Linked DNA regions of Hoeflea algicola. The main gene of each other region encodes a partner of the protein of the gene in region 2 in a complex. Links are inferred from orthologs where the notes say so. Each region holds a gene or a part of one and is shown on either strand. Other genes may lie near its edges.

What was found.
Region 1: the proteins of OEG84_RS04965 (region 2) and smc are in contact, whole or in part, in a crystal structure (PDB 3ZGX), measured with the Bacillus subtilis proteins. The link is inferred for Hoeflea algicola from one-to-one orthologs.

What each region holds. Positions count from the first base shown.
Region 1 is NZ_JAOVZR010000001.1:4,810,627-4,814,607, forward strand. It holds smc (chromosome segregation protein SMC), read left to right. Parts: upstream 1-316; coding sequence 317-3,781; downstream 3,782-3,981. Other genes in the region: OEG84_RS23305 (DsbA family protein), read left to right, coding at 1-229. UniProt on the Bacillus subtilis protein: Required for chromosome condensation and partitioning.
Region 2 is NZ_JAOVZR010000001.1:989,054-992,472, reverse strand. The notes cover bases 1-2,739. They hold OEG84_RS04965 (segregation and condensation protein A), read left to right. Parts: upstream 1-839; coding sequence 840-1,640; downstream 1,641-2,739. Other genes in these bases: OEG84_RS04955 (ABC transporter ATP-binding protein), read left to right, coding at 2,456-2,739; scpB (SMC-Scp complex subunit ScpB), read left to right, coding at 1,685-2,395; nagZ (beta-N-acetylhexosaminidase), read left to right, coding at 1-753. Outside these bases: more of OEG84_RS04955, read left to right, coding at 2,740-3,419. UniProt on the Bacillus subtilis protein: Participates in chromosomal partition during cell division. May act via the formation of a condensin-like complex containing Smc and ScpB that pull DNA away from mid-cell into both cell halves.

The DNA of each region.
Region 1 (3,981 bases), 3.8 Mb from region 2 along the record:
TGGGCGCGAAGCACTGCTGCAAATCGCCCGTTTGGCAGGTTTTACACAGGACTCCTTCGAGGCTTGCTTGACGAACCAGAAACTTCTGGACGATGTGAATGCGGTAAGAACCAAGGCCGCGGACGAGTTCGGGGTGCAATCCACTCCGACGTTCTTCATCAACGGGAAGCGCTATCCGGGGAACATGTCGATTGAAATCATGTCGGCGATCATCGACCCGCTGCTTTAAGCGGGTTTCGCATCTTCGCACCCTGCAACCGGGTTGCAGGGTCGGGATCGGTGTGCCGATATTCCCTCATGACCGGGAGACCCGGTCATGAAGTTTACCAAGCTACGTGTTCTGGGCTTCAAGTCCTTCGTCGAGCCGTCCGAATTCGTCATCGAGCGCGGGTTGACCGGCGTGGTTGGCCCCAATGGCTGCGGCAAGTCCAATCTTGTCGAAGCCATGCGCTGGGTGATGGGCGAGAATTCCTACAAGAACATGCGCGCATCCGGGATGGACGATGTTATCTTCTCGGGCTCGGGCAATCGCCCGGCGCGCAACACCGCCGAAGTCGGCCTCTATCTCGATAATTCCGACCGTACCGCACCCGCTGCCTTCAACGATTCCGACGAGATACAGGTCACCCGACGGATCGAGCGTGAATCCGGTTCGGTTTACCGCATCAATGGCAAGGAAGCCCGCGCCAAGGATGTGCAGCTGCTGTTTGCCGATGCATCGACCGGCGCGCGCTCGCCGTCAATGGTCGGACAGGGCCGTATCGGTGAACTGATCCAGGCCAAGCCGCAAGCGCGGCGGCAATTGCTCGAAGAAGCGGCCGGCATTTCCGGTCTGTATTCGCGCCGTCACGAGGCCGAATTGCGGTTGCGTGCCGCCGAGACCAATCTCGAGCGGCTCGACGACGTCACCTCCGAGCTTGAATCCCAGATCGAAAGCCTCAAGCGCCAGGCGCGGCAGGCCAACCGCTTCAAGATCCTCTCTGCTGAAGTGCGTCAGGCCGAAGCGACGCTGCTGCATCTGCGCTGGTCGTTGGCCAAGGCCCAGGAAGGCGAAGCCGAGAGTGCGCTGGCACAGGCAACCTCAAAGGTCGCCGAACTTGCCCAGGCGCAGATAAAGGCCGCCAAAAACCAGGCGGTCGCCGCCCACAAGCTGCCGGAACTGCGTGACAGCGAAGCCGCTGCTGCCGCAGCGCTACAGCGGCTGCAGATCGCCCGCACCCAGCTTGACGAGGAAGCCGATCGCATCGAGCGCCGCCGTGCCGAGCTTGACCGGCGACTGGCGCAACTCAAGGCCGACATCGAACGCGAGGAGCGGCTGATAGCCGACAATGCCGGGGTCATGGCGCGGCTGTCGGCGGAAGAAGCCGAATTGCGCGCGGCACTCGAAGGCAGTGGCGCCCGCTCCGCTGAACTCAAGGCCAGTTTCCTGGCGGCCCAGGCAAAGCTCGCCGAAAGCGAAACTTCGCTTGGCGTTGTCACCGCCGAGCGGGCCGAAGCCGCAGCCGAACGCACCCAGCTTGAACGGGTGCTGCGCGAGACCGGTGAACGCAAGGCAAGGCTCGAACGCCAGATCGCCAGCCAGGATGCCGATCTCGCCTCCATTGCCGAGCGGATCGCCGGGTTGCCCGACCCGGTCGCCAAGCGCGCTGAAACGGAAAGTGCCGAACAGGCGCTGGCTTCGGCCGAGGCCGCGCTTGCGAAAATCGAAACCGCGCTTGAAACTGCCCGCGAGGCCGAAGCCGCTGCGCGCCAACCGGTCACCGAGGCCAAGGCCCGGCTCAATGCGATCGAGACCGAAGCCAAGACCATTGCTCGCATGCTCAATGCTGGCCAAGGGGCGGAACTGTTTCCGCCGGTGGTCGAGAAGATCAAGGTCGATCGCGGTTATGAAACAGCGCTTGGTGCAGCGCTCGGCGACGATCTCGATCTGCCGCTTGATCCGGCTGCACCAGCGCATTGGGCAGGCATCGCGCCTGACAGCCAGGACCCGCACTTGCCTGACGGCGTGACGCCGCTGTCAACTCATGTCCGCGCCCCGTCGCAGCTTGAGCGCCGTCTCGCCCAGATCGGACTTGTCGCCGATATTGAGCACGGCCATGCGCTGCATGCGTCACTCAAGCCGGGCCAGCGGCTGGTGACCCGCGACGGCGCTTTGTTCCGTTGGGATGGCTATGTGGCTTCCGCCGACGCTCCGACGCCGGCGGCGATGCGGCTCGAGCAGAAAAACCGTCTTGCCGAACTCGACGCCGAGGCTGTCGAAGCAACCAGAGTCCTTCGACAGGCCGAGGAGGCATTGCGGGCAAGCGAAGAACAGGTTGCCGCCCTGGTTGGCGAGGGCCGCACAGCTCGTGACCTGATCCGCGACGCCAGCCGCAACCTCTCTCGGGCCCGCGATGAACTGGCCAACGCCGAGCGCGCCTCGGGCGAATTATCCAATCGCCGCGCGGTGCTGACTGAATCGCGCGCCCAGATCGGCGCGCAGCTTTCGGAAACCGAACAAGCTCTGGAGCAGGCGGCCGCCGCGCTCAAGGCCTGCCCGGATCTCGCCGGCCTTGATGCGGCGCTGACCCAGGTCAATGCCGAGGTTGCCACCGACCGTGGCGCGGTAGCCGAGGCCCGTGCCGCCCATGAAGGGCTGGAGCGCGAAAACGCCGCTCGCGTCAACCGGCTTGAGGCGATTGCCGCAGAACGCGCCGCCTGGACCGACCGCGCCGCCAATGCGGAAAGCCATCTTGCCGGCCTTCATGCCCGCTTCGATGAGGCGACAACCGAGGCCACCGGCATGGCCGAAGCGCCCGATGAAATCGCCGTGCGCCGCCGACAACTGATGCACCAACTGTCGGAATCGGAAAAACGCCGGCAGGAAGCCGCCGACACGCTGGCGCTGGCGGAAACCCGCTCACGCGAGGCTGACAAGATCGCCACCGAGGCGATCGGTCATCTGTCGCAGGGGCGCGAGGCAAGGGGCCGCGCCGAGGAACGGCTGATGGCAGCCAGGGAGCGCCGTGAAGAGGGCGAAGCGCGCATCCGCGAAGCGCTCAATTGCGAGCCGCACCACGCGATGCGCCAGACCGGCCTCGCCGCCGACGCGCCGATACCCGATTCTGCCGTCATCGAGCGTAATCTCGAACGGCTCAAGATCGAGCGCGAAAGGCTCGGCGCCGTCAATCTGCGTGCCGAGGAAGAGCAGACCGATCTCTCCAACCGGCTCGAAACCATTATCACCGAGCGCGAAGACATCATCGACGCGATCAAGAAATTGCGTGCGGGCATCCAGGGCCTCAACAAGGAAGGCCGGGAACGGCTGCTGTTGGCGTTTGACGTGGTCAATTCCCAGTTCCAGCGGCTGTTTACCCATCTCTTCGGCGGCGGTACGGCAGAACTGCAACTGATCGAATCCGACGATCCGCTGGAAGCCGGTCTGGAAATCCTTGCCCGCCCGCCCGGCAAGAAACCGCAGACCATGACGCTGCTGTCAGGCGGCGAGCAGGCGCTTACCGCCATGGCGCTGATTTTCGCGGTGTTTTTGACCAACCCGGCGCCAATCTGCGTGCTCGACGAGGTCGACGCGCCGCTCGACGATCACAATGTCGAGCGCTTCTGCAACCTGATGGACGAGATGGCGGCGTCCACCGAGACCCGCTTTGTCATCATCACCCACAACCCGATCACCATGGCGCGGATGAACCGCCTGTTTGGCGTCACAATGTCTGAACAGGGTGTCAGCCAACTGGTCTCGGTGGATTTGCAGACCGCCGAGCAATTGCGCGACGCAGGCTAAAGCGCTGGGTTGTCGGACAGGGCAGGACATCCCCCAAAGCTGATTCCCGTTCAATGACTTGCAGGGTTCGCTTGAATCAGTTTTCCAACTTTGCGTCGTTGCGGCAGACAATATTCCAAGACACTCAAGCAGTACGTTGAATCAACCTATAAATCTCTCAGGCCCGGGGCGGTTTGCGTTATGCCACGTCCCGACAGGTA
Region 2 (3,419 bases):
CTCGGTGCATTGTATCTCGCCAACCCTGAGGCGGGCCTGCGCGCGGCCTGGATCATGTCACGGCTGCATGCATTCGACCTGCTGCCGCTTGGTATCACAGTTGATTGCCTGCCGGTGCTCGATATCCCCGCGCCAGGCGGCCACGAGGTGATCGGCAGCCGTGCCTATGGCGTGACGCCGGAGGTGGTGACGGCAATGGGTACGGCAGCCTCAGCAGGCCTGAAGGCCGGTGGCATGCTGCCGGTGATCAAGCACATTCCCGGCCACGGTCGGGCGGGTGCCGATACGCACCATGAATTGCCAAGGGTCGATGTTGCGCGGGCGGAATTGTCAGCGCGCGACTTCGCGCCGTTCAAGGCGCTGGCAGGCGAAGCGATGGCGATGTCGGCGCATGTGGTCTTTACCGATATCGATCCTGAGCATCCCGCCACCACATCACGCAAGGTGATTGAAGAGGTGATCCGGGGTGAAATCGGGTTTGACGGGCTTTTGATGTCCGATGATGTGTCGATGAACGCGCTTTCTGGGGATTTCGTGGCCAGGACAGGTGCAATTTTTGCCGGAGGGTGCGATGTCATCTTGCACTGCAATGGCGTTCCTGCGGAAATGGAAGCGGTGATTTCGGTCACACCGGTCCTGTCGGGTGAGGCGCTGCGGCGTACGCAAGCGGCAATGGAGGCATTCAAGCCCGCTGATGACAGCAATGAGACCGTCTTGCGGGACGAATTCGAGGCGTTGATGGCGGCCTCATAACAGCTGAAAGGCCAATCTGAGTGAGCAACGGCAACCGGCAACAAAGCAGCAGTGAAGCCGGCAAGGCGTCCGCGGTGACAACGCCGATGGATGCCGTGTGGGACACGGCCGCTGCCGACCGGGCCACCGGTGATCCTTTCCTGGTGATCGATGTTGACGGGTTTGAAGGCCCGCTTGATCTGCTGTTGCACCTGGCGCGCACGCAAAAGGTCGATCTGGCCAAGATCTCGGTTCTGGCGCTGGCCGAACAATATCTGCATTTTGTCGAAAAGGCGCGGGCGTTGCGACTTGAGCTTGCCGCCGACTATCTGGTGATGGCGGCGTGGCTCGCCTATCTCAAGTCCCGTTTGTTGATACCCCAGGGCCCGAAGGGCGACGAGCCGAGCGGCGAGGAAATGGCGGCGCAACTGGCGTTCCGGCTCAAGCGGCTGGAAGCGATGCGCGAAGCTGCGACCCGGCTTGTCAATCGCAACCGGTTGGGGCGCGACGTGTTCGCCCGTGGCGCGCCGGAGCCGCTGGTCATCGACCTCAATTCGAGCTTCGACGCAACGCTTTATGACCTGCTGACGGCCTATGCGTCGCAGCGGCAGCGGCAGATGATAACCCAGGTGACGATCGCCCGGCGCCGGGTCTGGTCGCTCGCCGATGCACGCGTCATACTGACGCGGCTGATCGGCGAGCTCAAGGATTGGACGGCGCTGGACCAATATTTGGCGCGCTATCTCGCTGACCCCGAGGAGCGGGTGACGGCGATTGCCAGCTCGTTTGCGGCCAGTCTGGAACTGGTGCGGGAAGGGCGAATGGAAATCCGCCAGGAGGGGGCCTTCCAACCTATATTCATGCGACGACCGTCAGGCGCCGGTCTCAATGCGGGGAGCAGATCATGATAATGGATCCCGGTTACGGTGAAGCGATGGCCTATGGCGGCGATATGGATCAGGCTCAGGACGATGAAACCGGTGCGGATGCTCTCGACGCGCTCAAGAACCGCGCGCTTCGCGAAGCCGAGCGGATTGCCGAGGCGCTGGTGTTTGCATCGAGCGAACCGGTCGCCGAAAAACTGATCGCGACGAAACTGCCCGATGACGTGGCCGTCGATGCGGTAATGGCGCAACTGGCGCGCCGCTACGCTGACCGGGGTGTTAATCTGGTGCGGGTCGGTGATGCCTGGGCGTTTCGCACGGCAGCGGATCTGGGCTTTCTGATCCGTCAGGAAGAAAACGAAATCAAGAAGCTGTCGCGTGCCGGCCTCGAGGTTTTGTCGACCATCGCCTATCACCAGCCGGTGACACGGGCGGAAATCGAGGACGTGCGCGGTGTCGCCACATCCAAGGGCACGCTTGATGTGCTGATGGAAACCGGCTGGGTGCGGATGCGCGGCCGCCGCCGGTCGCCGGGTCGTCCCGTGACCTATGGCACCACGGCCGCGTTTCTCGATCATTTCGGACTTGAAGACCTGCGTGACTTGCCGGGCATGGACGAACTCAAGGGGGCGGGCTTGCTGTCGGGCAAGGTTCCGTCGAACTTCCAGCCACCGATTCTGTCGGCCAATGATGACCTCACTGAGGATGAAGATCCGATCACGCAAATGGATCTGGAAGAACTTGGACTCTTGACACCGATGGGTGAAGCGGAGGACTAAGCACGCGGGCCCGGTTGTGAACCGGGTACAGTGTTGCTGACGGCAAGGGTCCCGACCATCGTGAACCAGCAGACAAGGACGGCAAACGCGCGCAGGACGGCAGGTGTAACCTTCGCCGCGCGCCTGGCGTTTGAGGATGTCCACCATGCCTATGGTGAGCAGCCGACGCTGCACGGGGTGACGCTTGCCGCCGAACCTGGCGAAGTTCTGTGCCTGTTGGGACCGTCGGGATCGGGCAAGACCACCTTGCTGAGGATCGCGGCCGGAATCGAGCGCATGAGCCGCGGCCGGCTTTTCCTCAATGACCGCGAAATCGCCGGACCGGTCACCAATCTGCCGCCGGAACGTCGCGGCATCGGCCTGATGTTTCAGGACTTTGCGCTGTTTCCGCATTTGACCATTCTCGACAATGTCCGCTTTGGCCTGACCGCGTTGTCATCGGCTGACGCCAAGCGCGAGGCGATGGCTGCGCTGGACCGGGTCGGCATGGTCCATTACGCCGATAATTACCCGCATGCGCTGTCGGGCGGCGAGCAGCAACGGGTGGCGCTGGCGCGGGCGCTGGCGCCGCGACCAGCGGTGCTGTTGATGGACGAGCCCTTCTCGGGACTTGATTCGCGGCTCAAGGACAGCGTGCGCGCCGAAACCCTGGCAATTTTGCGGGAAGCGCGGGCCACGGCCGTTGTCGTCACCCATGATGCGGAAGAAGCCATGCGGATGGGCGACCGGATTGCCCTGCTCAGGGATGGCGCGCTGGTGCAGGTGGGAACGGCGGAGGATCTTTACCACCGTCCCGCAAGCCTGTTTGCCGCCGGGTTCTTCTCGGAGATCAATGTGTTTGACGGCATCGTCCAGGGTGAAATCGCGCAAACCCCGGTGGGGCCAGTCAAGGCGCCTGGGCATTCTGACGGTACGACGGTTGCCATCGCCGTTCGGCTGCCGGGTCTAGAGGTAACGGAGACGCCGTGTGGCGTGCCTGCACGGGTGGTTGCGCGCCGGTTTCTTGGCGTTGAAGAGTTGGTGA